Regions from separate parts of the Blautia massiliensis (ex Durand et al. 2017) genome, predicted to be linked through region 2. Evidence: predicted binding sites of a transcription regulator. Region 2 holds the regulator's gene; the other holds the start of a gene.
The links. Region 2 encodes HrcA, which represses chaperone genes, less so after heat shock. Its sites were predicted from a motif close to TGTTAGCACTCNNNNNNNNNGAGTGCTAACA; they were not measured.
Positions count from the first base shown of each region.

Region 1: htpG (molecular chaperone HtpG) is a predicted target of HrcA. The motif match lies at 2,463-2,493, and genes of this name have one in related genera.

Region 1 is NZ_CP146725.1:541,843-557,123, forward strand. Features, by position in the region: gene V9W66_RS02815 (sporulation initiation factor Spo0A C-terminal domain-containing protein) at 1-11, opposite strand, end outside; gene htpG (molecular chaperone HtpG) at 292-2,346, opposite strand; gene V9W66_RS02825 (choice-of-anchor D domain-containing protein) at 2,586-5,582, opposite strand; gene V9W66_RS02830 (hypothetical protein) at 5,703-5,960, opposite strand; gene V9W66_RS02835 (HAD family hydrolase) at 5,962-6,765, opposite strand; gene V9W66_RS02840 (HAD family hydrolase) at 6,758-7,423, opposite strand; gene V9W66_RS02845 (Maf family protein) at 7,432-8,037, opposite strand; gene V9W66_RS02850 (glutamine--tRNA ligase/YqeY domain fusion protein) at 8,227-9,894, opposite strand; tRNA gene V9W66_RS02855 (tRNA-Thr) at 10,009-10,081, opposite strand; gene V9W66_RS02860 (hypothetical protein) at 10,246-10,584, opposite strand; gene sigH (RNA polymerase sporulation sigma factor SigH) at 10,669-11,253, opposite strand; gene rlmB (23S rRNA (guanosine(2251)-2'-O)-methyltransferase RlmB) at 11,290-12,015, opposite strand; gene V9W66_RS02875 (Mini-ribonuclease 3) at 12,026-12,451, opposite strand; gene cysS (cysteine--tRNA ligase) at 12,436-13,845, opposite strand; gene ispF (2-C-methyl-D-erythritol 2,4-cyclodiphosphate synthase) at 13,847-14,338, opposite strand; gene V9W66_RS02890 (sn-glycerol-1-phosphate dehydrogenase) at 14,409-15,281, opposite strand, start outside.
Region 2 is NZ_CP146725.1:3,203,070-3,218,350, forward strand. Features, by position in the region: gene V9W66_RS15050 (ABC transporter substrate-binding protein) at 1-170, shown strand, start outside; gene V9W66_RS15055 (carbohydrate ABC transporter permease) at 249-1,127, shown strand; gene V9W66_RS15060 (carbohydrate ABC transporter permease) at 1,139-1,993, shown strand; gene V9W66_RS15065 (glycoside hydrolase family 172 protein) at 2,030-3,139, shown strand; gene V9W66_RS15070 (ABC transporter substrate-binding protein) at 3,155-4,408, shown strand; gene hrcA (heat-inducible transcriptional repressor HrcA) at 4,585-5,628, shown strand; gene grpE (nucleotide exchange factor GrpE) at 5,647-6,282, shown strand; gene dnaK (molecular chaperone DnaK) at 6,340-8,232, shown strand; gene dnaJ (molecular chaperone DnaJ) at 8,254-9,453, shown strand; gene prmA (50S ribosomal protein L11 methyltransferase) at 9,612-10,565, shown strand; gene V9W66_RS15100 (16S rRNA (uracil(1498)-N(3))-methyltransferase) at 10,570-11,313, shown strand; gene V9W66_RS15105 (cysteine desulfurase family protein) at 11,317-12,471, shown strand; gene thiI (tRNA uracil 4-sulfurtransferase ThiI) at 12,496-13,677, shown strand; gene V9W66_RS15115 (HPr family phosphocarrier protein) at 13,842-14,078, opposite strand; gene mtaB (tRNA (N(6)-L-threonylcarbamoyladenosine(37)-C(2))-methylthiotransferase MtaB) at 14,212-15,281, shown strand, end outside.

The DNA of each region.
Region 1 (15,281 bases), 1.4 Mb from region 2:
ACCTTTTTCATACATTTGTTCCTCCATTTCATCCTTTTCTCTTTTTAAAAGCACTCCCTTATATATAATACGACACTTATCTATATTTTTCGCTTTCTTCTGAAAATTTGTTTTATACATATTAGATACTAATTTGAATTTTTAATCATATTTTACAGGTTGTTTTTATTTAATATCTATTATTTTATTTAAAATCCCTCGAATTGTGTTAAAAATACACATATTGTTATAAAAAAAACAAAGGCTTTGCCCCATTACGGGCAAAGCCTTTCGATCATTTTATATGTCGTTTTATTTTGTAAGGACCATAAGGATATCGTTGCTTCTCTTTACAAATTTTGTCATTTCTTCAGGAGAAAGCTGTTTATGGCTCATCATTGCAAGATCATACAGCTGTTCACAGATCACCGGAACATACTCTGATCCCTGATTTTCTGCTATAAATCTTACAAGAGGATGATTTGCGTTCAGTACAAGTACTTCCTGACCACCGAACATATTCGGATCCATTCCGTACATATTGTACATTTTCATCATATCCTGCATACGGCGGCTCTCCTCAGGAAGAGTGATCATCGCTGCAGTTCCCTCATTTTTCAGCTTCTCTACTTTTACTTCAAGTTTATCCTTGCCAAGATTCTTACGGAACACCTCAGTAAGTGTCTTGACTGTTGTTTCATCCGCTTCTCCGTCTTCACGAAGCTCTTCTGTCAGATCTGCATCAATTCTCTTGAACTGGATCGTCTGATCCTGCTGTTCAAGATGGGAAATAAACTGTGAATCGATCACATGCTTCAGCAGTACAGCATCTTTACCCGCTTCACGGAACATATTAATGTACTGGCTCTGCTGTACCTCATCGGTCACATAATAGATCACCGTTTTTTCCGGTTCCTCATTCTGGGCTCCTTCAGAAGCTTTCTCCTCTGTCTTCTCCTCTTCAGCTGCTTTTGTTTCTTCTTTTTTATTTTCCTCAATGCAGTCTTTCAGGGTAAGATATTTGCCATCCAGATTCTTAAAGAGGATATAATCGTTCATCTTCTCACCAAATTTCGCATCCTTGATGCATCCAAATTTGATAAACGGGCTGATATCATCCCAGTACTTCTCATAAGACTCTCTGTCTGTCTTGCACATTCCGGTGAGCTTATCTGCTACTTTCTTGGTGATATATTCAGAAATCTTTTTCACAAAACCATCATTCTGCAGTGCAGAACGGGAAACATTCAGTGGAAGATCCGGGCAGTCGATCACACCTTTCAGAAGAAGAAGGAATTCCGGGATCACCTCTTTGATGTTATCTGCAATAAATACCTGATTATTATAAAGCTTGATGGTTCCCTCAATGGAATCATACTCTGTCCTGATCTTCGGGAAATACAGGATACCCTTCAGATTGAACGGATAGTCCATGTTCAGATGGATCCAGAACAGCGGCTCCTTGTAATCCATAAATACCTTACGGTAAAATTCTTTATACTCTTCATCCGTGCACTCATTTGGGCGTTTCATCCAGAGCGGCTGTGTATCGCTTAAAGATACCGGCCGTTTATTGATCTTTACTTTATCTTTGGCAGGAGAAACTTCCACAACTTCTTTCTCGCCTTTATCATTCTCCTTTTCCTCTGTCTTGGCATCCTCATGGATATGCTCAACTACCACATCATCTTCACGGAGATCTGTCTCATCGATGGTTTCATACTCCTGTTCAGCATTTGCTTTGGAAAGATAGATATTTACCGGCATGAAAGAACAGTATTTCTCAATAACCTCTCTCATACGATATTCATTGGCAAACTCCAGGCTTTCCTCATTGAGGAAAAGAGTGATCTCTGTTCCCGGTTCTGTTTTGTTTCCGTCTGCCATCTCATACTCCGTACCACCGTCACAGGTCCAATGTACCGGTGTGGAACCCTCCTTGTAAGAGAGAGTATCAATATGAACTTCATCTGCAACCATAAATGCAGAATAAAATCCAAGTCCGAAATGACCGATCATCTGATCATCCGTTGTTTTATCCTTATATTTCTCAAGAAACTCTGTGGCACCGGAAAAAGCGATCTGTGTGATATATTCCTCTACTTCATCTGCTGTCATACCAATACCGTTATCGATAAACTTCAAAGTTTTCTGATCCGGATCAACGATAACATTTACAGCCGGTTTGTAACCTTCCGGGAATGTATAATCTCCCATAACTTCCAGCTTTCTCAGTTTGGTGATCGCATCGCATCCGTTGGAGATCATCTCTCTTACAAAAATATCATGGTCGGAATATAACCATTTCTTGATAATCGGAAAAATATTTTCACTGTTGATTGATAAACTGCCATGTTTTGCTGACATATATGTCACTCTCCTTTGGTTTTTATTTTTATTTCTGATGTTCCGACAGAGCCGGAAACCTGTTGTTTTTTTCAATAAATATATACTAATACGACTTTTTACAAAAGTCAAGAAAAATTTAGCACTCATCATTGCAGAGTGCTAGCAGCAACATACAAAACGGATCTCTATGTGCAAAAAAATCCCTCCGTACATTTTTTTACGGAGGGTGCTGTAAAACTATCTTCTACATTCTGTTCTTATTTTTTCTTTCTACGATATACAAGGATTCCTCCAATACATACCACAGCCACGATCAAAATGATCACAAATGTCATGATCGGTGTACTGTCTCCCGTCTGCACTGCAGATTTCTGATTTGTCTGTGTCACTGCCGGACTCGGAGTCGCAGTAAGAACTGCTGCCTGTGATACCGTAAAAGTAACCGCACTTTCTGACTGTGTACCGGTATCCTTCCAGCTGGAGCCGTCATATTTCTGCTGTCCAAAGGTAACTTTCAGAGTATATTTTCCCGGCTTGCTGACACGGAATGTTGCAGTATAAGGCTCTCCATCCCAGGTACGGGTCTCTGTGATCTTCCAGCTCTTCGGCTGATATCTGGTATCTCCCTTACGCGGGTTTGTATTATCCATCCCTGCACCAGCTGCTGTAAAGGTGATCTTTGTATTGGTATCATACTTGCCATTGGAATCAATTCCTGTGATCTTATTATCCGATGCAGCGGCTTCCTTGCCCTGATATCCGTTTACTGTAATACTTACTGCGATCACTGTACTGATCTTGTTGGGATTCTTAACCCCCTCCGGAAGAATGACAGTACCTTTTACATTAAATATCTGACGTTCTGCAGAAGACGGATCATAGGAAGATCCCTTAACATCCCATTTAACAGATGCCTTCTGCTCTCCCTTTGTTGTAGTGATCTTTACTGTTCCCGGAAGCTTCAGGGCTTTCTGGGTTTTCTGGGTTCCATTGGGAAGATCTTTGATATCGGATGGCTTTTTGATACCTGTAAGGTTATTCGCCTTCTTACTGTTATCTGTTTTTTTCTTTGTAACGCTGAAATGGACATTTACATAAGCTTCCACATTTGCATCATTGGCGATCACAATGTCTTCCAGATATTCCCCCTGTGAAAGTCCGCTGACCGGCTGTACACTAAAGGTTGCATTATCTCCTGCTTCCAGCTCTGTGGCGGAAAGTGTACCAATTGTATATGCATTTGATGAAGGCTGTTTCAGAACGATCTTTGTATTTCCGGTGTTGGTAACTGTAACTTTCTTCGCATCAGGAAGTTCCTTATAGCCTTCTTCTTTGGTTCCAAACTCCAGACTGTCTGTTACCGAAAGGCCGGGATTGGGTTCCGGTTCCGGCTCCGAAACTGTAAATTCCAGCCGGACTTCAGCCAGTGTGTTTCCGGTATTCTGATCTGTCACAGAAATCGTACCGCTGTGATCTCCGGCCTGAAGACCGGTCTTGGGCTGTACGGTAAAGGTTGCCGCCTTATCTCCGGGATTGAGCACTTCCGCAGAAGGCTCTCCCACCTCATAATCCTCCGGAGCAGAAAGCTGGATCCGGATAGCCTCTGTACCTGTATTCTCTACGGTTACAGACTGTGCATCCGGCGCGGTCTCATAGCCCTGTTCCAGTGTTCCAAAAGACAGAGGACCTTCCGGTTTCACTGTTGCAGTAACTGTTTTTGGTGTTTCTGTCTTTACCATAACCGAAGCCGTCACTGTAGCAGATGCTTCCGTGCTTTCATCAGAAGCAAATACAAGTTCTTCCACGTATGGATCATCTTTTGCAGAGAGTCCAAGCTTAGGCTGTACGGTAAAGGTCTGCTCTCCTCCCTGCGCCAACTGGATATTTCCGCTGCTCTCCACTTCACTGACCGGCGCAATATCAAAAAACTCCGACTCAGGCTGTACTAACGTCACAGCTTCTGTACCTTCATTTTTGATCGTGACTGTACTTGTTGTTTCTACCTTTTCATAACCGGCAGTCAGATCATCAAAAGGCAGTTCTGTCGGATTCGCAGTTAGCTTGTATATTTTTTCCGTTGCAGGGTCCGATGTTTCCCCGGGATCTGTCTGCCCATTATTTTTATTATCTTCGACTTTATTATTTTCCGGTTCTTTTACTGTAAAGTCCGCTTCAAAGAAGACATCGGCACCTTCTTCTGTCTGATACGTGATCAGATCTTTGTATTCTCCAGCCTTCAGACCTTCTCGTGGTTTTACCCACACAGTAACACTTTCACCACTCTTTAATGGCGCATCATTAATATCTTCAGCCATGAAATTCTCCGGGGCGATCTCTTTAAAATTAAGATCTCCGGTTCCGTTATTTTTGATAGTAACCATCTGTGCTTCCGGAATTTCCGTATATCCTTCTTCCACGGAACCAAAATCCAGAATTCCACTTCCATCTTCCGTGTATGCAGATGCCGAATATGTCGGTTTCTCATTTTTTTCGGAAGCGTCTGCTGCTGTATCTGCAGAATCCGGTGTCTCTGTCTGACTGTCTCCGGATGCATCTGTTTCATCGGTATTCTGAGACCCTGACTGTTCTCCGTTTCCGTTTACTTCTATAACAGAGTTTTCGGCAGGCTTCTGGGTATCTGCAGGTTCCTGTGCGTCCGTAGATTCCTGCACATCCGCAGACTCCGTTCCTTCTGCCGGATCTGTGGTTTTCTCAGGCTGAGCACTATCAGGCTCCTCTGACGTTCCAGCTTCTGTATCCGGCGTGTTCTCTGAAGACTCCGAAGCTGCCGAAGCTTCACTTTCCTCCGCATCCGGATCTTCTCCTGCTGCTTTGGCTTCTTCCTTTTTCTTTTCTGCCAGTGCTTTGGCTTCCTCCTCTGTTTCGGAAACCTCCTGGGTCGTCACCGTAAGCTCACCACTGACTCCCGTCTCTTCTTTTCCGGTGATCTTCAGAACGATCGGAAGACCCAGATCTTTTTCATCGATTTTATAAGTCTTGTCAGTTCCTACCTCTGTAAGAATGTCTCCGTCCTTTAATGACCAGGAAAAACTCACATTATCATCTGTGATCCCCTCCGGCTTGACCTTTGAGTAATCTGCACTTAAGGTAGACCCGATCGCAAGTGTTCCTTTGACCTTCAGCTTTCCATCAAGAGTTCCCGATGGAGCTGCAGTGGCAAATACCATAGATGGAAGCAGCGTTACCATCATAAGCACAGCCATGACGACTGCCAGCACTCTGCTTTTTTTCATATCCCATCCTCCTTTACATCATTTTATTTTCCCCACATTTCCCATTTCTACGCAGGGCTATCTTTTTGCTGATGCAAGTTTAGCATATTTAATTTTCAGAGGTGTAATCCCTGCTTTCCGTCAGCCTTCTACGATCATATATTTTCCGTCCGGGAGTTTAAATACTTCGCTTTCTTCTTCCAGCTCTTTCAGGGAAATCCCCTCCACATCTGCGCCCATTCCATCCAGATATTTTTTTACATCCTTCAGGGAATCCAGCACAACTGCCATGCAATCCTCGAGAAATTCCTCTGCCTCCTCAAAATCCTCTGCTACCGGCTCATCAAAAAGCTGACCCTGTTTTTCCAGAAATGTCTGGACATATTCTTTCTTGTACATATTAAAGTACCTCCTTTATATCTCCGCCCGCCGCGATCAGTCTGCGAATTACTGGTTCCACCTTCTCTGTCTCATAGAAAGCCGCCGCCTTTACCCCTGGCTTCGCATGCTTCATGGCAAAGCTGTATTTTACAGATTTCATCATTTCAATATCATTGTATTCATCCCCGAACGCCATGCATTCATCCGGTCCGATTCCCAAAAGTTCCTGGTATTTACGGATTCCTTTTGCTTTGTTCGTGGTAAATGGAACAAAATCCACCCACGCAAATCCGGATGTCACAACAGTACATCTGTCTTTGAACCGTTCTCTCCAGTACCGGATGGATTCCTCCGTCATTCCTTCTCTCTCATAAACTGCAACCTTCATACAAGGCTCTGTGATCTCATCAAAACTCTTTATGATCTTACACTGATTTTTTACTTCTTCGATCATCAGATGGCGATAATGTTCTGTCTTGGGCATGATATAATAAAAATCCTTTGTAGAACAGGAAAATTCCGCTCCGGGCTTTTCCCATATTGTCTGAATGATCTCTCTGACCAGTTCTTTGTCAAAGCTGTCGCAGTACAGAAGCTTCTCATTCTGGACAGCAAGCCCGCCATTTTCACTGATAAATGCCATCTCGTCCTTTACCGGCGCAAAAAGATTCCTCATATTGGCATACTGTCTGCCACTGGCTGCCACAAAGAGGATTCCCATTTTTTTCAGTTCCTTTACCAGCGGAAAGATCTCTTCCGGCAGCGTCTGTCTTCCACCGATAAGCAGCGTTCCATCCAGATCACTGGCAACCATCTTAATCATGCTGCTTCTCCTCATAAATAGTAAACAGATCACCAGGTACAGCTGCTACAATATCTGCACCGTTATTTTCAAGCTCTTCTCTGTCACGGAATCCCCATAGTGCACCAACGGTATACATTCCGGCAGCACTTCCTGTCTGCATATCTGTCTTTGTATCTCCGATATACATACATTCTTCCGGCTTTACACCGAAATCTTCTGCAATCTTCAGCGGACCATCCGGCGCCGGTTTTCTGCAGATCCCTTCCTGCTGTCCCATCACCTCATCAAACAGATCGCCATAGATCGCCTTTACCACTTTCTGCGCCGCAACATGAGGCTTATTGGAGCATACAGCCATCTTAAGGCCTGCATGTTTCAGCTTCTGAAGGGTTTCCGGCATATCTTTATATGGCACAACTTTATACAGCGGATCTTCATCAAATTTCCTGCGATAAAGTTCCCTGACTTCTTCGTAGTGTACCAGCTCCGGATCTCCTGCATCGATCAGGCATCTTCTGATCAGCATATCTGCACCCTCACCGCTGTAATAACGAAAATTATCTGCCGGCTGTGGTTTCAGGGAAAACTTTTCCATGATCTCATTCGCCACATATGCCATAGATTCCAGTGTATCCGCAATTGTTCCATCCAGATCAAATATACAAGCTTTTATCATTTTGTCTTTCATCCTCTCAGGTTCATTCCCAGTTTTTTTGTCTCATAGATCAGTCTTGCCACAGGCAGTCCCACCACGTTGTTATAATCGCCACGGATTCCCTTCACATAGGCTCCCCAGGCGCCCTGGATCCCATAGCTTCCGGCTTTGTCCATTGGGTCTTTGCTGTTTACATATTCCTTTATTTCTTCCTCTGTCACCGGATAAAAGCTCACATCTGTGCACTCATGGAAGGTATGAACTTTCCATCTCCCTTTTTCTCTTATCAGCAAAGTTACACCGGTATATACCTGATGTGTATTCCCCTGCAGCATAGCAAGCATCTCTATTGCAGCTGTCTCATCTGCCGGTTTACCTAAAATCTTACCCTCATAAGATACAACGGTATCTGCACCGATCACAACCACATCTCTCAGATCTCGGTTCTCCTCTTCCTCCAGCGCGTATGCCGTAAACATAGCTTTCTGACGGGAAAGTTCCTCCACCACTTTCGCAGGCTCTGCACTGGTGATCCGTTCTTCCCCGCTGGCAGGCTTCACTTCAAAGACGACTCCTACCTGGCTTAAAAGTTCCCGCCTCCTGGGAGATGCGGAAGCAAGCACGATTTTCTTCATGTGTAATTCCTCTCTTTCCTGTGTTATCAGTATAACCGTTTCTGTAAATGGGCGCAACCGAAATCGTTGCAGGAGCATTTTGTACTTATCCATTTATTCCTGATGACGATAAAACAAAACAAGCAGTACACCCTGATACCTGTTCACGGTGTACTGCTGTCATATATTTCGTAGTCTTTTTGACAGTTTTTATGCTTTCGGTAATTTGAAAGAGCTCTTCAGAGATACAATGCGGTTAAATACCGGTGCTCCCTCCCTGGAGTCATGGATATCTGCGCAGAAGAAACCGTTACGTACAAACTGATAGCTGTCATAACCTTTTGCTTTCAGAAGCTCCGGCTCTACATAAGCACTTGTTACTGTAAGAGAATTCGGATTTACATTAAGAGAACCATCTTCTTTATTGTAAACACCTTTTTCTTCATCTACGATATTCTCGTAAAGTCTTACCTCAACTTTACCTGCATTGGATGCTTCCACCCAGTGGATCGTTCCTTTTACCTTACGTCCGTCCGGTGCATTTCCGCCCTTGGTCTCCGGGTCATAGGTACAGTGGACTACACGGATCGTTCCGTCGTCATCTGCCTCATAACCTGTGCAGGTTACAAAATATGCATTCATAAGACGAACTTCATTTCCAATATAGAGACGTTTGTATTTCTTAGGAGGCTCTGCCATAAAATCATCACGTTCAATATAAAGTTCTCCACTGAACGGAATCTTTCTGGTTCCAAGTTCCTCATTCTCCATATTATTCGGAGCTTCAAGATACTCAACCTGTCCTTCCGGATAGTTATCGATCACGAGCTTGATCGGATCAAGAATCGCCATCATACGCGGACGTTTCAGCTTCAGGTCCTCACGGATGCAGTACTCGAGCATTGCATAATCTACAGAACTGTTCGCCTTTGAAACACCACAGAGTTCTACAAATTTACGGATAGACTCCGGTGTAAATCCACGGCGGCGAAGTGCGGCGATGGATACTAGTCTCGGATCATCCCATCCATCTACGATACCGTCCTCAACAAGCTTCTTGATATAACGTTTACCTGTAACAACGTTGGTCAGGTACAGCTTTGCAAACTCGATCTGCTTCGGTGGGTGCGGATATTCCAGTTCCTTTACCACCCAGTCATAAAGCGGTCTGTGGTCCTCAAACTCCAGAGTACAGATAGAATGTGTCACACCCTCAATGGCATCCTCGATCGGATGAGCGAAGTCGTACATCGGATAGATGCACCATTTATCTCCTGTATTGTGATGTGTCATGCGGGCTACACGGTAAATGACCGGGTCACGCATGTTCATATTCGGTGATGCCATATCGATCTTGGCACGGAGAACCTTCTCTCCATCTCCGTATTTGCCCTCACGCATCTCTTCAAAAAGCTGAAGATTCTCTTCTACAGTACGGTTTCTGTACGGGCTCTCTTTACCTGGCTCTGTAAGAGTTCCCCGGTACTCACGGATCTGGTCTGCAGTCAGGTCGCAGACAAAGGCCTTGCCTTTCTTAATAAGCTTCACTGCTGCCTCATACATCTGATCAAAATAATCAGATGCAAAGAAAAGTCTGTCTTCCCAGTCTGCACCAAGCCATTTCACGTCAGCCTTGATGGACTCTACAAATTCAGATTTCTCCTTTGTAGGGTTGGTATCATCAAAACGGAGATTGAATTTTCCCTTGTATTTCTGAGCCAGTCCATAATTTAAAAGAATGGATTTCGCATGTCCGATATGAAGATAGCCGTTAGGTTCCGGTGGGAAACGTGTATGCACGGTGTCATAAACGCCTTCTTCAAGATCTTTGTCTATAATATTTTCAATAAAGTTTTTGGAAACTGTTTCGTTCTCCATTGCTTTCCCTCCTAAATATCATCCTGATGTTTTATCTTATCATAAATCCGGAGTTTTTGAAACCCGCAAAACCTGTATTTAAACAAAAAATTGTCTGTTTTTAGACACAAAAAAAGCTGCTGACGGGAATCGAACCCGTGACCTCCGCCTTACCAAGGCGACGCTCTACCGACTGAGCCACAGCAGCTTGTTTCGCGACGTTTGTGTCGCTCACAGTTGTTTATATTATCAGATGATTGTCATATTGTCAATACATTATTTTTATTTTTTTAAAAATTCATATTTTCATGATTATAGCACAAAAAATCCTGTGTGCTGTCGCTCACAGACACAGCACGCAGGATTCTCTTTTTACTCTTCTGCTTCTGTCTCTTCTTCCGCTTCGGCCTCCGATCCATCATCTGCAGGTGTTTCCTCTTCTGCTTCTGTTGGTGCCTCTTCAGCATCCTCTGCCTCTTTGGAAACTTCTACAGTCTCAGATGCAGTCTTGTCCCAGTCCTGGAAGACTTCTTTCTCTTCTTTTTCTTCCTTCTTCTCGTCATCCTTGAAATCATCAAGATCTTCGAAATCATCCTCAAAGTCTTCTTCGCATACGGATCGTCTGGATACAAGTGCTGCGATAGCTCCTGCTGCGGCAGCGGTAAGCGCTCCTACTGCAACAAGTCCCCAATATTTATTGATCTTTGCCATAATTTGGTCTCCTTTCTTATTCTGCTCCTTATGAATATTATTTTAATACTTTTATATTCAAAAGGAAAGAGGTATTTACTCTTCTCAAAAATAGCTTTTAATTTTCCCACGGATCCTCTGCAGTGTATTATCAATGGATTTCGGTGTTTTTCCAAGAATCCGGGCAATATCCATATATCCATTTCCATCCAGATACAACTGCAGTACCCTGTTTTCCAGAGGGCTCAGGCTCTTTTTCATTTCATTTTCGAGAGCCGCCACATTTTCCCGGTCGATCAGGATCGATTCCGGATTATCATGCTCCACACAGGAATCTCTGAAGTTTTCCTCCGCCTCTCCGTCGCTTAAAGACACATAAGTGTTCAATGGCTGATGTTTCTGGCGGTTTGAACTTTTAATTGCAGTATATATCTGTCTGTCAATACATATATTTGCAAAAGACTGAAAAGACGCCTCCCTGTCTGGCTGGTAATCACGGACTGCCTTAAACAGCCCGATCATCCCCTCCTGTATCAGATCATCTGTGTCCCCACCTATCAGAAACATGGCACGGGCCTTTTTTCTGACCAGACCTTTATACTTTTCCATCAGATAATCTGCAATTGCAGATTCCCCTGCACGAAGTCTTTCGATAAGAGCTTCATCCGTCATCTCATTATATCGGCACATTTTTTCTCCGAACAGCTATGGCTGTATTTGATGTATTTATTTTGACAGTCTCTGTCTCACGATCTCAAAAGCAAGTACCCCGGCTGCTACAGAAGCGTTAAGGGAATCGATATCCCCCTTCATCGGGATCGCGGTAGTAAAATCACATTTCTCTTTTACAAGGCGGCTTACACCATTTCCTTCATTTCCGATCACAAGGCCAATAGGTCCTGTCAGATTCTGACGGTACATCACCTCTCCGTCCATATCTGCACATACGAACCAGATGCCTTTTTCTTTCAGTTCATCAATAGTCTGTCTCAGATTAGCAACCTTGGCAACCGGTGTATAATTCAGTGCGCCTGCCGACGTCTTGGCAACCGTAGCAGTCAGTCCTACTGCTCTGTGTTTGGGAATGATCACACCATGAGCACCTGCGAGATTTGCGGTACGGATGATAGCTCCCAGATTATGAGGATCCTCAATATTATCAAGAAGAATGATAAACGGAGGCTCTCCTTTATCTTCTGCTTTTTTCAGGATATCTTCCACTGTAGAATAATCATAAGCCGCAACCTGTGCGATCACACCCTGATGTGCACCTGTCTCGCTCATGGAATCCAATCGTTCCTTTGGAACAAATTTTACAATGGTATCATGTTTTCTGGCTTCTCTTGCGATGGTGCGGACCGGTCCGTCCTGACAGCCATCCAGAATAAACAGTTTATCAACACATTTACCGGAACGAAATGCCTCAAGGACCGCATTTCTTCCTTCTATCATTTCAGTCAATTTAAATTTCCTCCTTCTCAAGTCCTGCATGGACCAGCTCCAGTATCCTTGAAAAATCCTCTTTCAGGTAAAGATATCCCATCAGCGCCTCAAACCCTGTGGCACGCCGGTAATCCGCCATGGTGGCATGTTTGGCCATGGTAGCGGAATGCGCATTCCTTCCTCTTCGATATACACTTTTTTCTTCTTCTGTCAAAAGTGGTTCGAGGATCTCCATCATACCCGACTGTGCAGATGCTTTTACAAGGCTGCTGGCTTTTTTGTGGAGACGATTTACCGGACAATTCGCTTTTTTCACAAGAATAGTACGGATCACCAGCTCATAAACACCATCCCCGATATAGGCCAGCGTCAGCGGCGAATAAGTCCGAAGGTTTGCGTCTTTCAGATCAAACAGCTCTTTCAGTTTCTTTAAGCTCTCTGCCATTTCACACCTTCTCTTGTATCTTTAAGGATGATACCTTTTTTCAGGAGCTCATCTCGGATCTCATCTGCTCTCTTGAAATCCTTTGCCTTTCTTGCAGCCTGGCGCTCCTGGATCAGATCCTCGATCTCTTTGTCAAGAATCTCTTCTTTTTTCTCGATTTTCAGTCCCAGCACATCACTGAGCTTAAAAAGTTCCTCATAAAGACCACCGGCAAACTCCCTTGAACTGTTCTCGTCTACGTTTGTGTTGGCAAATTTTACAAGCTCAAAAATTGCCGCAAGTGCATCTGCAGTATTAAAATCATCATCCATGGCAGCTTCAAATTTGGTAACAAAACCTTCTGCCTCCTTGAGAAGCGCAAGCTCTTCCTCTGTAATATTCTCTGCCGCCCCATTGTCTTTACGGTCGCTGAGCTTGCCTGCCGCCTCAAGGATACGCTCCAGAGAGTTCTTTGCTGCCTCCATCAGATCTGCGCTGAAGTTCAGCGGACTTCTGTAATGTGCGTTCAGCATAAAGAAACGGAGAACCTGAAGATCATACTGTTCACCGATCTGACGAACGGTACGGAAATTTCCGAGAGATTTGGACATCTTGCGGTTGTCGATGTTCAGGAAACCATTATGCATCCAGTATCTTGCAAAAATTTTACCATTGCAGCACTCACTCTGTGCGATCTCATTCTCATGATGCGGGAAGATCAGATCCTCACCGCCTGCATGGATATCAATCTCTTCTCCGAGATATTTCTTGGACATAACAGAGCACTCAATATGCCAGCCAGGACGTCCGTCGCACCACGGTGACGGCCAGGACGGCTCGCCCTCTTTCTTTGGTTTCCAAAGCACGAAGTCTAACGGATCTTCCTTCTGATCCTCACCGGATACCTTAAGAGAACGGAATCCTGACTGGAGATCATCCAGATTCTTATGAGAAAGCTTGCCATACTCTTTGAATTTCTTTACACGGAAATAAACGGTCCCGTCAGCTGCCGGATATGCATATCCTTTATCAATAAGAGTCTGGATCATGTCGATCATGCCCTGGATCTCCTGTGTAGCCTGGGGTGCCGTTGTAGCAGGTTTTACATTCATATCTGCCATATCCTTCTTGCACTCTTTGATATAACGGGTAGAGATTTCCTCTGCGGAAACGCCCTCTTCAATGGCCTTCTTGATGATCTTGTCATCTACATCGGTAAAGTTGGATACATAATTTACTTCATATCCTTTATATTCCATATATCTGCGCACCGTATCAAAAATGATCATAGGGCGGGCATTTCCGATATGGATCAGATTGTATACCGTAGGTCCGCAGACATACATTTTTACTTTTCCTTCTTCCAGAGGTACAAATTCCTCTTTTCTGCGTGTCAGTGTGTTAAAAATCTTCATGTTACTCTTCCTCCAATTTCCCGATTCTGTACAGGGAACAGATCGCCTGTGAGGAGATTCCCTCTTCCTTCCCTGTAAATCCAAGGCCTTCCTCTGTGGTCGCCTTGATATTCAGCTGTGATATTTTAATCCCAAGTGCTTCTGCGATATTTTCTCTCATCGTCGGAATATGTGGTGCCATCTTCGGTTTCTGAGCGATGATGGTGGCATCGATATTTCCGATCGCATAGTCATTCTCCTTCAGTAATCCGGCAACATGCACCAGAAGTTTCACACTGGAGATTCCCTTATATGCAGGGTCTGTATCCGGAAAATGCTTTCCGATATCTCCAAGAGCCGCAGCTCCCAGAAGTGCATCCATGATCGCATGGATCAGAACATCCGCATCCGAATGGCCCAGAAGACCTTTTTCCCAGGGAATATCAACACCACCAAGGATCAGTTTCCTGCCCTCTGTCAGTTTATGTACATCATATCCCATTCCTACTCTCATCAAACCGTTCATCACTGCCTTTCCTGAAATTTATGTCAAGTCAAAAGAACCTTTTATGAGCTGTTCCTGCTCAGTATGTGAGCATCTTCCGAAGTCTCAGAAGGCTGAGCCTTCTTCTTGTATACGGTGCAAGTCTGAGACTCTCCTCGATTGCTTTTCCCGGCAGTCCGATATCCCGGACTCTGCTCACGCAGCCGACGATACTCATCATCTCCTGCATATCTGTAACTGCAGGAAGAAGATCTATGATCTTAAGGATTTCCGGAAGTGCACCGGAAAGTGTTTCTGTACTTACATCGTCCAGAAGTTCCGGAGTGTTTTCTTTTTCAAGTGCTCCAAGAATCCCTTTTCTGCCGAAGGTCTCCTGCAGGAGTTCTCTGTCTCCGTCTGTAAAGGCATGCACTCTGCAGGCTCCTCTTCGGATAGCATCTGCAAGCTTTTTATATTCCAGAAGGACCAGCATGGTTGCTGCAGAAACCTTCTCCCCGTGAAGAGCATCCAGGTGACCATTGACCACTTCCATATCCCAGAGGTGAACCATATGGTGCTCCGCCCCGGATGCCGGTCTGGAGTTTCCTGTCATCTGCATGGCCAGTCCGGAAAGGATCAGCGCATACATCAGCTTCTCACATGCATCTTTCTCTCCTGCTGCAATTTCTTTCAGATTATCCTTAACAGTCCGGATCGCTTTTGTTTCCAGGTCTTCCACCGCTGTACAATAGTATTCATCCATAAGAATACTTGCTATCTTCCAGTCTGCCAGCGCAATGTATTTTCCCAGAATATCCGACACCCCGGCTGCTGTAAGCCTTGCAGGCGCCTTAGCAAAAATATCCGTATCCGCAAAAACAAAAAGTGGCGCAGATGCCTGAAATACTTTTTTTACACCATTCCAGGTCATGTCTGCTACTGTGGAAGTAAATCCGTCTGAACTGGCTGCGGT
Region 2 (15,281 bases):
TGTACAGCAGATATGCAAATGAATGCAATGTACAGGGACGTCCGATGGTGGCACAGACAATGGAATTTATCAGCGATATGGGAACAATCTTCCAGTCCTGTATGAAAGACGAGATCACAGTTGATGAGTTCTGCAAGAAGGCTCAGGATGTGGTAGATATGTATAAGTAAAAGATATAAAAAAACAGCAATGTAAAGCAGAGGTAAAAGTCTGCTTTACATTGCCTGATGAACAGGGAGGAAAGTTCCATGACAATAAGCAAAAAAACTATGAAGTGGATACCGTGGCTTTTGATCCTGCCAGTTGTACTGATTCGAGGTTTTACAACAGTATATCCCATTCTGATGACTGTAAAAAACAGCTTCTTTAATATCAGTATCCTTGCAGGTATCAATGAATTTATAGGCTTCAAGAATTACCTGAAGGTATTTTCTGATCCTAAAGTGCTCACATCGATCAGCTTTACGGCAATATTTGTGGTTGCTTCCATGATCCTGCATGTGCTCCTCGGAGTTATCCTGGCACTGATCCTGAATATGAAATTCAAAGGTCGCCGTTTTCTGAGGACCATCGTGCTGATCCCGTGGGCTATGCCTGCAGTAGTAGCCGGTATGGCTGCAAAATGGGCATTTAACAATGATTATGGTCTGATCAATGATTTTATCCGCTGGTTTGTACCGGGTTACCAGAACAGCTGGCTGATCAATACAGGTACTGCAAGAGCAGCGGTAATTGCAATGGACCTGTGGAAGGACCTTCCGTTCTTTGCAATTCTTGTACTTTCCGGACTTCAGTTTATTTCCGGCGATATCTATGAGGCAGCAAAGGTAGACGGTGCAAACGGGATCCAGAGCTTTTTCCGGATCACACTTCCGCTGATCACAAAAAATGTCCTGACTTTATGTATTCCGTTCACACTCTGGAGACTGACAACCTTCGATCTGGTTTATTCCATGACATCCGGAGGCCCTGGAGAGGATACTGCGCTGATCGCATACAGAATCACAACAGAAGCATTTACAAATCTAAACGTAGGATATGCTTCGGCGCTGGCTATGCTGCTGTTTGTTGTAATGGCGATCTTCAGCTGGCTGAATATACGTGTTATGAATAAGTTTGACAGTTAGGGGGAATTATCGTGAAGAATACAGGAAAATATAATGTTTATCATGGAGTGGTAGCCGTTGGAAGATGGGTTCTGTTTGCAGTCGTGGCTTTTCTGATTCTGTTCCCGGTCTACTGGATCTTTATTTCTTCGATCACACCGGCTGGAGAACTGTTTAAAACACCGATCGATTATCTTCCGGATCATCCTACACTGGAAAGCTATAAATTCCTGATACAGAATGTAGGACTGCTTTCAAAGATCGGAAATACAGTTCTGATCGTCGGCCTTACACTTGTGATCAGTACCGTGCTGTGTGCAATGGCTGCCTATGGTTTCTCAAGATTTAATTCAAAGGGAGTTTCTGTTGCATTTGCATTTGTTCTGGCTACCATGCTGATCCCTGAGGTTGTCACAGCCCGCCCGCTGTATGAGTTTATGCAGAAGGTAAAGCTGTATGATACATATCCGGGACTTATCCTTCTTTATATCAGTACCGTTATACCGTTTACGGTTCTGATCCTCAGAAACTTTGTCGGTGAGATCCCAATCTCACTGGAGGAGGCAGCTGCTATTGACGGCGCATCTTTTTCACAGAGACTGTTTACGATCGTTCTGCCGCTGATGAAGCCGGCGATCGCTACGGTTTGCATTATCAACTTTATTACCTGTCTGAATAACTTTTTCACACCGTTGTTTTATTCAAACGGTATTCAGGTACTTTCCGTTTCCATCGTACAGCTTCCGTTACGTGACAATATGTATGGAGTTCCGTGGGATCTGGTCAGCGCCATGGGATGGATCATCCTTCTTCCGATCATTATCTTTGTAGCTGTTTTTGAGAAACAGATCATGGATGGTATCATGGCAGGTGGAGTAAAAGCGTAAATATTTTTAATTTCCAAAAGAGAGGAGAAAACAGATATGTATCAGGCATTTACAGGCGGACTGGGAGGAATCGCACTTGCAAAGCATGGAAAAAGCCGTGCGATCAACGCGGAAAATCCGCATGGAGAAAAAGGCAGAGGCGGTATGGCTGCAAGTCATCTGGGACCATCCAGAAAAGGAAGCCCGTGTCTTAAGGATATTGAGCCGGGAACTGTGGTAACTCTGGCAGAAATGGAAGGACCGGGACAGATCAATCATATCTGGATCACCGTTGATAACAAGACTACAGAGGCAGATTGCTTTGTACTGAGAGATCTTGTGATCCGTATGTACTGGGATGACGAGGAAACTCCTTCCGTGGAAAGTCCTCTGGGTGATTTCTTCTGCTGCGGATTCGGAAGAGAATGTTTTGTAAATTCTGTTCCGGTGGCTGTTGTTCCAAACAGGGGCTTTAACTGCTATTTTCCGATGCCGTTTAAGAAGAAAGCAAAGATCACACTGGAAAACCAGCATGCAAATAAAATCCCGGCTTTCTTTTATCAGGTAGATTACTGTCTCTATGATGAGCTTCCGGACGATATTGCTTATTTCCATGCGCAGTGGAGACGGGAACGGTTGACAGAAAAAACAAAAGATTATACAATTTTGGATGGAGTAAAAGGAAAAGGCCATTATATAGGAACCTATATGGCACTTACCACACTGGAACGTTACTGGTGGGGCGAGGGAGAAATGAAGTTTTATATTGACGGAGATGAGGAGTATCCGACCATCTGCGGAACAGGAACGGAAGATTACTTTGGAGGTTCCTGGAGCTTTGCCAAACAGGTGGATGGAAAAACCGTGGAACAGAATTATAACACACCATATCTGGGATATCCGTATTATTCTGCCCATGACGAACTGATCCACAATTTTTATCATAATGATGACTGCCCGCCAATGCGAGGCTTTTACAGATGGCATTTACAGGATCCGATCTGCTTTGAAGAGGATCTTCGCGTTACGATTCAGCAGATAGGTGTCGGATACCGTGGCCTGTTTGAACGACAGGATGATGTGGCAAGTGTAGCGTACTGGTATCAGACACTTCCTCATGCACCGTTCCAGCCGTTGATGTCAAAAGAGGATAGATGGCCCAGATAAAAAGGGTGGTAGAGATTGAAAAAACAGGTATTTTGCGGGGTATTTGCCCTGGCTCTGGCAGTGACAGGATGTGGAGCCCAGAAGAAGGAGACTGCATCTGATATTGTGCCGGAGAATAGACAGGAACTGACGATCCTTCATGTGGATGCAGACACAGAGGGCTTTGATTCTTTTATCAGTCAGGCGGAAAAGGATCTTGGAATAGAGATCCATATCGAAAAATGTCCGTCTAATGCGGACAATCGCCAGGCCAAAATAGCAACTCTTCTGACATCAGGAGATGATTCTGTTGATCTGATCACAGTAAATGATGAGATGATATCCGAATTTAAGCATAAGGGATTTCTTCTTCCGCTGGAAGATACGGTTATGACAGAGGAGACAGCGGCGAATTTTCCACAGGAATACCTGAAAGAAATATGCATGTCAGACGGACATATTTTTTCGGTACCGTTCAGGATGGATATCATGGCATTCTGGGTGAACCAGGGATTGCTGGATCAGGCTGGTCTGGACAGACTCTCCGGTTTCAGTGATCTTGAGATCCTTCAGAAAAAGCTTCAGAATACGGGAAAATATGCATACGGGGATGCATGGGAGATTTCCTACATATATAACAGTATCAGCGAGTATGTCAATTTTTTCGGAGGAGATTATACAGACTGGACGGATCCGAAAACCAGAGAAGCGGCAGAATATATGAAGCGAATGCTGGATACAGGGATGATATCAGAGGAGAATCTGATCGACCAGCATGATCAGCTGAATGAAAAATTTATAAACGGCCAGTATGGATGTATGTTCATGTATACCGGTGCGTTGAGGACCTTTCAGAATGCAGGCGTATATGGAAAAGATAAGATCCATATGGCACTATTTCCGGAATTTGCCAAGAAGGTGACCAATGTCGCAACCTGGCAGTATGTACTGAATAAAAATTCTGATCATAAAGAAGCAGCTCTGAAGTTCCTTCAGTATGTGTCCGGATATGAGGCCAGTAAAAATTACGGACAGCTGACAAAAATGTGTCCGGCAAGACTGGATGTGATCGAGGATAAGAATTTTGATCTGGATGGCATTGAAATGATCCGGCAATATCTGAAAGATTATAAGCTGAAGGCAAGACCACTGTGTGCCGATTCCATAGAAGCTGTTTCGTCCATGGGAACGGAATTTCAGAAATATGTGCTGGGACAGAAAACAGAAGCGGAATTTTTTGCCGGGGCACAGGACTGCATAGACCAGTATTACAAAAAAGCATCGTACTGATGCTTTTTTTGTTTTGAAAAAATAAGAACTTTTTTTCAAAACATATTGACAAATATTTTACATGGTGATATCTTAAAGACTGTAGATGTTAGCACTCCACTAAAATGAGTGCTAACAGATATAAAAAAAGAATCAACATCCGTCAGGAAAGAATAAAAAGGAAAGGAGATGGCTTCATGGAAGAGGTGTTGGATGAGCGCAAGCAAAAAATCTTAAAAGCAATCATCAAGACCTATATGGAGACCGGAGAACCGGTTGGTTCCAGGACCATTTCCAAGTATGCGGATCTCAATGTAAGTTCCGCAACGATCCGAAATGAAATGTCAGACCTGACAGATATGGGCTATATCGTCCAGCCTCATACCTCAGCAGGAAGGATTCCTTCAGATAAGGGCTACAGACTTTACGTCAATGAGCTGATGAAGGAGAAGGAAGCAGAGGTTGCAGAGCTGCGAGATCTGATCATTGAGAAGACAGATAAGATGGATAAGGTGCTTAAGAAGGTTGCGAAGGTTCTTGCTTCCAATACCAACTATGCTACCATGGTTTCCGTTCCGCAGTACAGCGGCAACAAGATCAAGTTCATCCAGCTGTCGAGAATGAGCGAGCTTCAGCTTGTGGCAGTGGTTGTCAGTGACAACAACACAGTCCGGAACCAGATCATCAATCTGGATGAGGAAATGGACGACCAGACGATCCTGAAACTGAATCTTCTTCTTAACACCAATCTCAATGGGATCCCAATCCAGGATATCAACCTTGGGATGATCGCCAGACTGAAGGAACAGGCAGGCAGCCACAGCGGTGTGGTGGCAACGGTTCTGGATGCAGTGGCAGCCACCATTCATGTGGAAGAGGAAGATATGGAGATCTATACTTCAGGTGCAACGAACATCTTCAAGTATCCGGAGCTTGCCGATAAAGAGAAGGCAACGGAGCTGATTTCCGCATTTGAGGAGAAGCATGAACTTGCCGATCTTGTAAAAGAACAGATGTCAGATGGAGAGAATACAGGAATCCAGGTTTACATCGGTGATGAGATGCCGATCCAGACCATGAAGGACTGCAGCATTGTAACTGCCAGATATGAACTGGGAGACGGAATGTACGGAACCATCGGGATCATCGGTCCCAAACGAATGGATTATGAGAATGTAGTGGACAGTCTGAAGGAACTGAAGAATCATCTGGATGACGTTTTGAAAAAGAAGAAAACTTAGAAAGGCGGTAGAAAAAAAGTGTCGGAGGAGACAAAGAAAACATCCGAAGAGCAGGAAGCGGAGAAGGAAATCCCCGTAACTGACGGAGATCAGGAAGAAGAAAACCTGACACCGGAGGGAGAAGATCTGCCGGAGGAAGAAAACAATACTCCAGGCGAAGAAGCTGCCTCAGAGGATAAAAAAGAAGAAAAATCAAAAGCTTCCTTCTTCGGAAAGAAGAAAAAAGATAAATCTGAGCAGAAGGTGGAGGAACTTACCGATCGCCTGAAGCGTACCATGGCTGAATTTGATAATTTCCGTAAAAGAACGGAAAAAGAAAAATCCAGCATGTACATCATCGGAGCAAAAGAGATCGTTGAAAAGATCCTGCCGGTTGTGGATAACTTCGAAAGAGGTCTTGCACAGGCACAGGAAGGCGATGCTTTTGCAGATGGAATGAAAATGATCTACAAGCAGCTTACCACAACACTGGATGAGCTTGGTGTGAAGCCGATCGAAGCAGTTGGAAAGGAATTCAACCCGGATTTCCATAATGCAGTGATGCATGTGGAGGATGAAGAGGTTGGAGAGAACATCGTGGTGGAAGAATTCCAGAAAGGTTACACTTATAAGGATTTTGTAGTACGCCACAGCATGGTAAAAGTTGCTAACTGATTAATTGTTAACAAGTTGTAATTTTACAGATACAGACTAAAACAGGAGGAAAAAATCATGGGAAAGATTATTGGTATTGACTTAGGTACAACAAACAGCTGTGTAGCCGTAATGGAAGGTGGACAGCCGACAGTTATCGCAAATACAGAAGGCGCAAGAACAACACCATCCGTTGTAGCATTCACAAAAACAGGAGAGCGTCTGATAGGTGAGCCTGCAAAACGTCAGGCAGTTACAAATGCAGACAGAACGATCTCCTCTATCAAAAGAGAGATGGGTACCGATTACCGTGTAACCATCGATGACAAGAAATATTCTCCACAGGAGATCTCAGCAATGATCCTTCAGAAACTGAAAAAGGATGCAGAGGCATATCTTGGTGAGAAAGTAACAGAGGCAGTTATCACAGTTCCGGCTTACTTCAACGATGCCCAGCGTCAGGCTACCAAAGATGCAGGTAAGATCGCAGGTCTTGATGTAAAACGTATCATCAACGAGCCTACAGCAGCAGCTCTTGCATATGGTCTTGACAATGAGAAAGAGCAGAAGATCATGGTATACGACCTTGGCGGCGGTACATTCGATGTATCCGTAATCGAGATCGGTGATGGCGTTATCGAGGTTCTTTCCACAGCTGGTAATAACCGTCTTGGTGGAGATGACTTTGATAAGAAGGTTACAGATTACATGCTTTCCGAGTTCAAGCGAACAGAGGGCGTAGACTTAAGCAACGACAAGATGGCTCTTCAGAGACTGAAAGAGGCAGCTGAGAAGGCTAAGAAAGAGCTTTCTTCTGCAACAACAACAAACATCAACCTTCCGTTCATCACAGCTACAGCTGAGGGACCGAAGCATTTTGATATGAACCTTACAAGAGCTAAATTTGATGAGCTGACACATGACCTTGTAGAGATGACTGCTGAGCCGGTTCGCCGTGCACTGTCTGATGCAGGTATCACAGCTTCCGAGCTTGGCCAGGTACTTCTGGTTGGTGGTTCTTCCCGTATCCCGGCAGTACAGGATAAGGTAAGACAGTTAACAGGCAAAGAGCCGAGCAAGAACCTGAATCCGGATGAGTGTGTTGCACTTGGTGCTTCCGTACAGGGTGGTAAACTTGCAGGTGATGCAGGTGCCGGTGATATCCTTCTTCTGGATGTTACTCCGCTGTCTCTGTCCATTGAGACAATGGGTGGTATCGCAACTCGTCTGATCGAGAGAAATACTACAATTCCTACAAAGAAGAGCCAGATCTTCTCCACAGCAGCAGACAACCAGACAGCTGTAGATATCAACGTTGTACAGGGTGAGCGTCAGTTCGCAAAAGACAACAAATCCCTCGGCCAGTTCCGTCTGGATGGAATCCCGCCAGCACGTCGTGGTGTTCCGCAGATCGAGGTAACATTTGACATCGATGCCAACGGTATCGTTAATGTATCTGCTAAGGATCTTGGAACAGGTAAGGAGCAGCACATCACGATCACAGCTGGTTCTAACATGTCCGATTCCGATATCGACAAAGCTGTCAAAGAAGCAGCTGAGTTCGAGGCTCAGGATAAGAAACGTAAAGAGGCAATCGATACAAGAAACAATGCAGACTCCATGGTATTCCAGGTTGAGAATGCTCTGAAGGAAGCAGGCGACAAGCTTGATGCAAATGATAAAGCAAGTGTTGAGGCAGACCTCAATGCACTGAAGGATCTTCTTGCACAGACAGCAAATGCACAGGAGCTTACTGATTCTCAGGTTGCAGACATCAAAGCTGCACAGGAGAAGATGATGGAGAGCGCTCAGAAGCTGTTTTCCAAGATGTATGAGCAGACTCAGGGAGCTCAGGGTCAGGCTGGTCCTGGACCGGATATGGGTAACATGGGCGGAAACGCTGGTGCCCAGGGCGGAAATGAAGCAGGATACGGCGATGATGTTGTAGATGCTGATTACAAGGAAGTCTAAGACAAGTAGGAAATAATTACAATGGCTGATAAAAGAGATTATTATGAAGTCTTAGGTGTGGATAAAAACGCCGATGACGCAACATTAAAAAAAGCATATCGTAAGCTGGCCAAGAAATATCACCCGGATGTAAATCCGGGTGATAAAGAGGCTGAAGCGAAATTCAAAGAGGCGACAGAGGCTTACTCCGTTTTAAGTGATGCCGACAAGAGAAGACAGTATGATCAGTTTGGTCATGCGGCATTTGAAAACGGCGGTGGAGGCGGAGCCGGCGGCTTTGGCGGATTTGACTTCAACGGCGCAGATATGGGAGACATCTTCGGAGATATCTTCGGAGACCTTTTCGGCGGCGGAGGCAGAAACAGACGGGCCAACAACGGACCGATGAAGGGCGCCAACCTTCGTGCACGTGTGAACATTACTTTTGAGGAAGCGGTTTTCGGATGCGAGAAAGAGCTGGAGATCGTTCTGAAGGATGAGTGTACCACATGTCACGGAACCGGAGCGAAACCTGGAACATCACCGGTCACATGTCCGAAATGTAAAGGCCAGGGTCAGATCGTTTACACTCAGCAGTCCATGTTTGGTATGGTACGTAATGTTCAGACCTGTCCGGACTGTAATGGAACCGGTAAGGTGATCAAGGACAAATGCAATGCCTGCCATGGAACCGGATATACCTCTTCCAGAAAGAAGATCCAGGTATCTGTACCGGCAGGTATTGATAATGGTCAGTGTATCCGTATCCGCGAAAAAGGCGAACCGGGAACCAACGGCGGACCGAGAGGAGATCTCCTGGTGGAGGTAAATGTAGCCCGTCATCCGATCTTCCAGAGACAGGATATGAATATCTTTTCAACAGCTCCGATCACATTTGCACAGGCTGCACTTGGCGGGGAGATGCGTATCAATACGGTAGACGGTGAGGTTGCCTATGAGGTGAAGCCGGGAACACAGACTGATACAAGGATCCGTCTGAAGGGCAAAGGTGTTCCGTCATTACGTAACAAGAATGTTCGTGGTGATCACTATGTAACCCTGGTAGTCCAGACTCCGACTAACCTTAATGAGGAGGCAAAGAAAGCTTTGGAGGCTTTTGATGCGGCATGCGGCAACCGTCCGGCAGCAGACAGTACAGCCGAGACTTCCGAAAAATCTGAAAAAACAGAAAAGAAGAAAAAAGGTTTCCGTGAGAAAGTAAAGGAAATATTTGAGGAATAAATGAACATAAAACAGGAAAGAGGCGCAAAAAGCCTCTTTCTTTTTTTTCTGTATTCGTGTATATTAAAAGAAGTGCCCGTTTTCGGGACAATAGAAAACAGGCGACAGACTGGAATGAAAATCCGTAAATGTGTATACAGCATAAGGAGATATAAAATATGAAATGGAACCGTTTTACACTTAAGACAAAAACAGAGGCAGAGGATATTGTGATCTGTACACTTGCCGAGGTGGGGATTGAAGGTGTGGAGATTCAGGACAAGCAGCCGCTGACCGATGAGGATAAGGCACAGATGTTTGTGGATATCATGCCGGAGGGACCAGCAGATGACGGGATCGCATATCTGAATTTCTATCTGGAAGAGGATGCAGATACAGAAGCCATCCTGAAAGATGTAAAAGAAGCCCTGGAAGATTTAAGAAGCTTTGTGGATATCGGAGAAGCCACTATCACAGAGTCCCAGACAGAGGACAAGGACTGGATCAATAACTGGAAACAGTACTTCCATCAGTTCTATGTAGACGATATTCTGATCGTACCGTCCTGGGAAGAAGTGAAGGCAGAAGATAAGGACAAGATGATCCTCCACATTGATCCGGGAACTGCCTTTGGTACAGGAATGCATGAGACCACACAGCTTGTGATCCGTCAGCTGAAGAAATTTGTGAAGCCGGGAATGGAGATCCTTGATGTGGGAACCGGAAGTGGAATCCTGGGGATCGTTGCACTGAAGCTTGGTGCAGGTCATGTGGTTGGTACAGATCTTGATCCCTGTGCAGTTCCGGCAGTATCTGAGAACAAGGAGGCCAACCAGATCGAGGAGAAATCCTTTGACATGATGATCGGAAATATCATCGATGACAAAGAAGTTCAGGATCAGGTCGGATATGAGAAATATGATATCGTAACTGCAAACATTCTGGCAGATGTTCTGGTACCGCTGACACCGGTGATCGTTGCACAGATGAAAAAGGGCGCTTACTACATTACATCAGGCATTCTGGATGTAAAGGAGGATGTCGTAGTGAAGGCTGTAAAAGACGCCGGACTGACGCTTGTTGAGGTGACTCATCAGGGCGAGTGGGTATCTGTGACAGCAAGAAAGGACTGATCTCATGCAGCGATTTTTTGTGGAACCTCATCAGATCGACAGGGACAGACATGAGATCCGTATCACAGGAAATGATGTCAATCATATTGTCAATGTGCTCCGCATGAAAAAAGACGAGGAGCTCTGGATTAGCGATAAGGAAAAAGAATATCACTGTGTGATCGAAAACGCAGGGGAGAATGAAGTCCTGCTTCATATCCTCTATGTACAGGAGCCGGATTATGAGCTGCAGAACCGTATTTATCTTTTTCAGGGACTGCCGAAGGCTGATAAGATGGAGCTGATCATCCAGAAGGCAGTAGAGCTTGGAGCATATTCTGTTGTTCCTGTTTCAACCAGGCGCTGCGTGGTAAAACTGGATAACAAAAAAGCAGAAAAAAAAGTATCCCGCTGGCAGCAGATCGCAGAAAGTGCGGCAAAACAGTCCAAGCGTATGCTGGTGCCGGAGGTACATTCTGTGATGACCTTTAAAGAAGCCCTTGTCTATGCAAAAGAACTGGATGTTCTATTGATCCCTTATGAGCTTGCAAAGGGAATGAAAGAGACGAAAGAACTGATCCGGTCGATCGAACCGGGAAAAAGCATAGGTGTCTTTATCGGCCCTGAGGGTGGCTTTGAAGAGCAGGAAGTGGCAGATGCCATGGAAGCCGGTGCGAAACCCATCACCCTGGGACACCGGATCTTACGGACAGAAACCGCGGGGCTCGCAGTACTTTCTGTTCTGATGTTTCAACTGGAGGATGAATAGATTATGGAAGCATATTTTGACAATTCCGCGACAACGAGATGCTTCGATGAAGTAAAGGATATTGTCTGCAAAACCATGACAGAAGATTTCGGAAATCCTTCTGCCATGCATAAAAAGGGAATGGAAGCGGAGAATTATGTCCGCAGAAGTGCCCAGACCCTTGCAAAATTACTGAAAGTGAATGAAAAAGAGATTCTTTTTTCCTCCGGTGGAACAGAATCGGATAACCTTGCTATCATCGGTGGTGTGGAAGCTAACAAGCGTATGGGAAACCATATCATCACAACTGCAGTAGAGCATGCAGCAGTGGCCCAGCCTTTTGCTTATCTGAAGGAACAGGGCTATGAGGTGACCATTCTTCCTGTGGATCATCAGGGCGTTGTAAAGCTGGATGCACTGGAAGCGGCTCTTCGTCCGGATACCATTCTGGTGTCTGTGATGTACGTGAACAATGAGGTGGGAGCCGTGATGCCGGTAGAAGAGATCGGAAAGCTTGTCCATGAAAAAAGTCCGAAAGCACTTTTTCATGTAGATGCCATCCAGGCGTTCGGAAAGTATCGTATCTATCCGAAAAAGCTGGGGATCGATCTTCTTTCCGTGAGCAGCCACAAGATCCATGGACCAAAGGGCGTAGGCTTTCTCTATATTAACGAAAAAGTAAGAGTACAGCCGCAGATCCTTGGCGGCGGACAGCAGAACGGTATGCGTTCCGGAACAGACAATGTGCCGGGAATCGCAGGCCTTGGCGTTGCCGCAGATATGGTATACACAGATTTTGATAAAAAGATACAGCACCTCTATGCTCTGAAGGAGCGGATGGCAGAGGGACTTTCAAAGCTTGGCGATATCACTGTCAACGGAATGCCGTTAATGGAGGGAGCGCCACACATCATGAGTGTAACCTTCCACGGAGTACGGAGTGAGGTTCTTCTCCATACGCTGGAAGAATTCGGAGTATATATTTCCGCAGGAAGTGCATGCTCCAGTCATAAGAGAAAACCAAGTGCAACACTGACAGCTATAGGCTTGAGCAGAGCCGATGTGGAAAGTACCGTCCGCATCAGCTTCTGTGAGGAAAATACCTTTGAAGAGGTAGATTACTGCCTGGAAGCACTGGGAAAAACAATTCCGATGCTGCGCAGGTATGCACGTCGATAGAGAATACAGAAGAAAGGGATTTTTATGTTAGTACATGCATTTCTGATCAAATATGCGGAAATTGCCCTTAAGGGAAAAAACCGCTATCGTTTTGAAGATGCTCTCGTACATCAGATGGAGATCGCACTCTCCAAGATCGAGGGAGATTTTGAAGTAAAAAAAGAGCAGGGAAGAGTTTATGTATTCTGCCCGGAGAATTATGATTACGATGAGGCTGTAGATGCGCTGCAGCATGTATTCGGTATTGTAGGCATCTGTCCGGTTATGATCTATGAAGAACAGGGCTTTGAGAAGCTTGCCGAAGATGTTGTGGGTTATATGAAGCAGTGGCATCCGGACTTTAACGGAAGCTTCAAGGTCTGGACACGCCGCGCAAAGAAATCCTATCCGATCAGCTCCATGGAAGTCAGCGCTGAGCTTGGCGGACGTATCCTGGATGCGTTCCCGGAGGCGAGTGTAGATGTTCATCATCCGGAGCTGGATCTTTCTGTTGAGATCCGTGACAAGATTTACGTATATTCCCAGACCATTCCGGGCGCAGGCGGAATGCCCATCGGAACAAACGGAAAAGCCATGCTTCTTCTTTCCGGTGGGATCGACAGTCCGGTTGCCGGCTATATGATCGCAAAACGTGGTGTCAAGATCGATGCGGTATATTTCCATGCACCGCCCTACACCAGTGAGCGCGCAAAACAGAAGGTAGTGGATCTTGCCCGCCTGGTAGCCAAATACAGCGGACCGATCCGTCTCCATGTAGTTAACTTTACAGATATACAGCTTTATATTTATGATCAGTGTCCTCATGATGAGCTTACTATTATCATGAGAAGATATATGATGCGTATTGCCGAGCATTTCGCTAAAAAAGACCGTTGTCTCGGACTTATTACAGGTGAGAGCATCGGACAGGTTGCAAGCCAGACCTTACAGAGCCTTGCTTCTACAAATGAGGTCTGCACACTTCCGGTATATCGTCCGGTGATCGGCTTTGATAAAGAGGAGATCGTCCGTATTTCCAGAAAGATCGATACCTTTGAGACTTCTATTCAGCCGTTTGAGGATTGCTGTACCATCTTTGTAGCGAAACATCCTGTAACAAAGCCGAATCTTAAGGTGATCCGCCGTTCTGAACAGAAGCTTTCTGAGAAGATCGATGAGCTTATGGAAACGGCTCTGAATACCACAGAGATCATTGAAATTCAGTGATCCGTTTTAGATAAGAAAAAACAAACAGGGAACCTCGCTGCAGAGGTTCCCTGGAATTACCGATATATCAGGAAAAGGGAGTTCATTGAGAACAGAAGAATTCTGAAAGCATGAAAAAAGAGGAACTGTATCCGATACAGTTCCTCTCAAATATACAGTATAGATTAGTCGATTGTATATTTGGAAATAATCTGCATTACGTTATCCAGAGCAGCGCCATCTGCATGGATGTTGAGGTCGATCGGCTTGGAAAGATCCAGGCTGAAGATACCCATAATAGATTTTGCATCGATCACATATCTTCCGGATACTAAATCAAAATCGCAGTCGAATTTGCTGATCTCGTTTACGAATGCTTTCACCTTATCGATGGAATTCAGTGAGATTTTAGCTGTTTTCATTATAATAACCTCCCTTGATAAATTTTTGTTGTTTTACAGCTTTCATCTTACCTGTCAGTACCCAAAAAGTCAAGGTGAAAAGAGATAAAAATTGTTCTAATAATTAGTTAAAGTGTAAAAAAAGTGAGGAAAAATGGGAAATAAAGTTGCATTACACAATCTGGGCTGCAAAGTAAATGCCTATGAGATCGAGGCCATGCAGCAGCTTCTGGAGGAGGCGGGATATGAGATCGTGCCTTTTGAGCCGGGAGCGGATATTTATGTGATCAATACCTGCACAGTAACCAATATTGCAGACAGAAAATCAAGACAGATGCTCCACAAAGCAAAAAAAATGAATCCGGAAGCGATCGTGGTGGCAACGGGCTGTTATGTACAGACCGGTGGCGAGAAACTGGAAAAAGACGAAGCTATTGATCTTGTTCTGGGAAATAACCAGAAGATCAATATTGTGGAGGCACTGTCCGAATATGCGGAAAACAAACCGGGCCATGGTTCCCATGTGATCAAGATCAATCAGACAAAAGAGTATGAGGAACTTTCCATTGATCATACAGCAGAACATGTAAGGGCATATATCAAGGTTCAGGACGGATGCAATCAGTTCTGTACGTACTGTATCATTCCCTATGCAAGAGGCCGTGTCAGAAGCCGGAATATTGAAAGTGTGCTGAAAGAGGTCCGTGCACTTGCGGAAAAAGGGTATAAGGAAGTGGTCCTTACAGGAATCCATTTAAGCTCCTATGGAGTGGATTTCCCGGAGGAGAAAAAAGAGACACTGCTTTCTCTGATCCGTGCTGTGCATGAGATCGAAGGAATCAGGCGTATCCGTCTGGGATCGCTGGAACCGGGAATCGTTACAAGAGAATTTGCGGAAGGGATCGCGGCGCTGCCGAAGGTATGCCCGCATTTCCATCTTTCCCTGCAGAGTGGCTGTGATGAGACCCTGGAGAGGATGAACCGCAGATACAGAAGCGGGGAATACAGAGAGCGCTGTGAGCTTTTAAGAGAAGTGTATGGAAATCCGGCACTGACAACGGATGTGATCGTAGGCTTTCCGCAGGAATCGGAGGAAGAATTCCGGAAATCCTATGATTTTGTGGACAGCATCCGTTTTTACGAGACTCATATCTTCAAATATTCCAGAAGACAGGGAACAAAGGCGGCTGCCATGGACGGACAGCTGACAGAGGCGGAGAAATC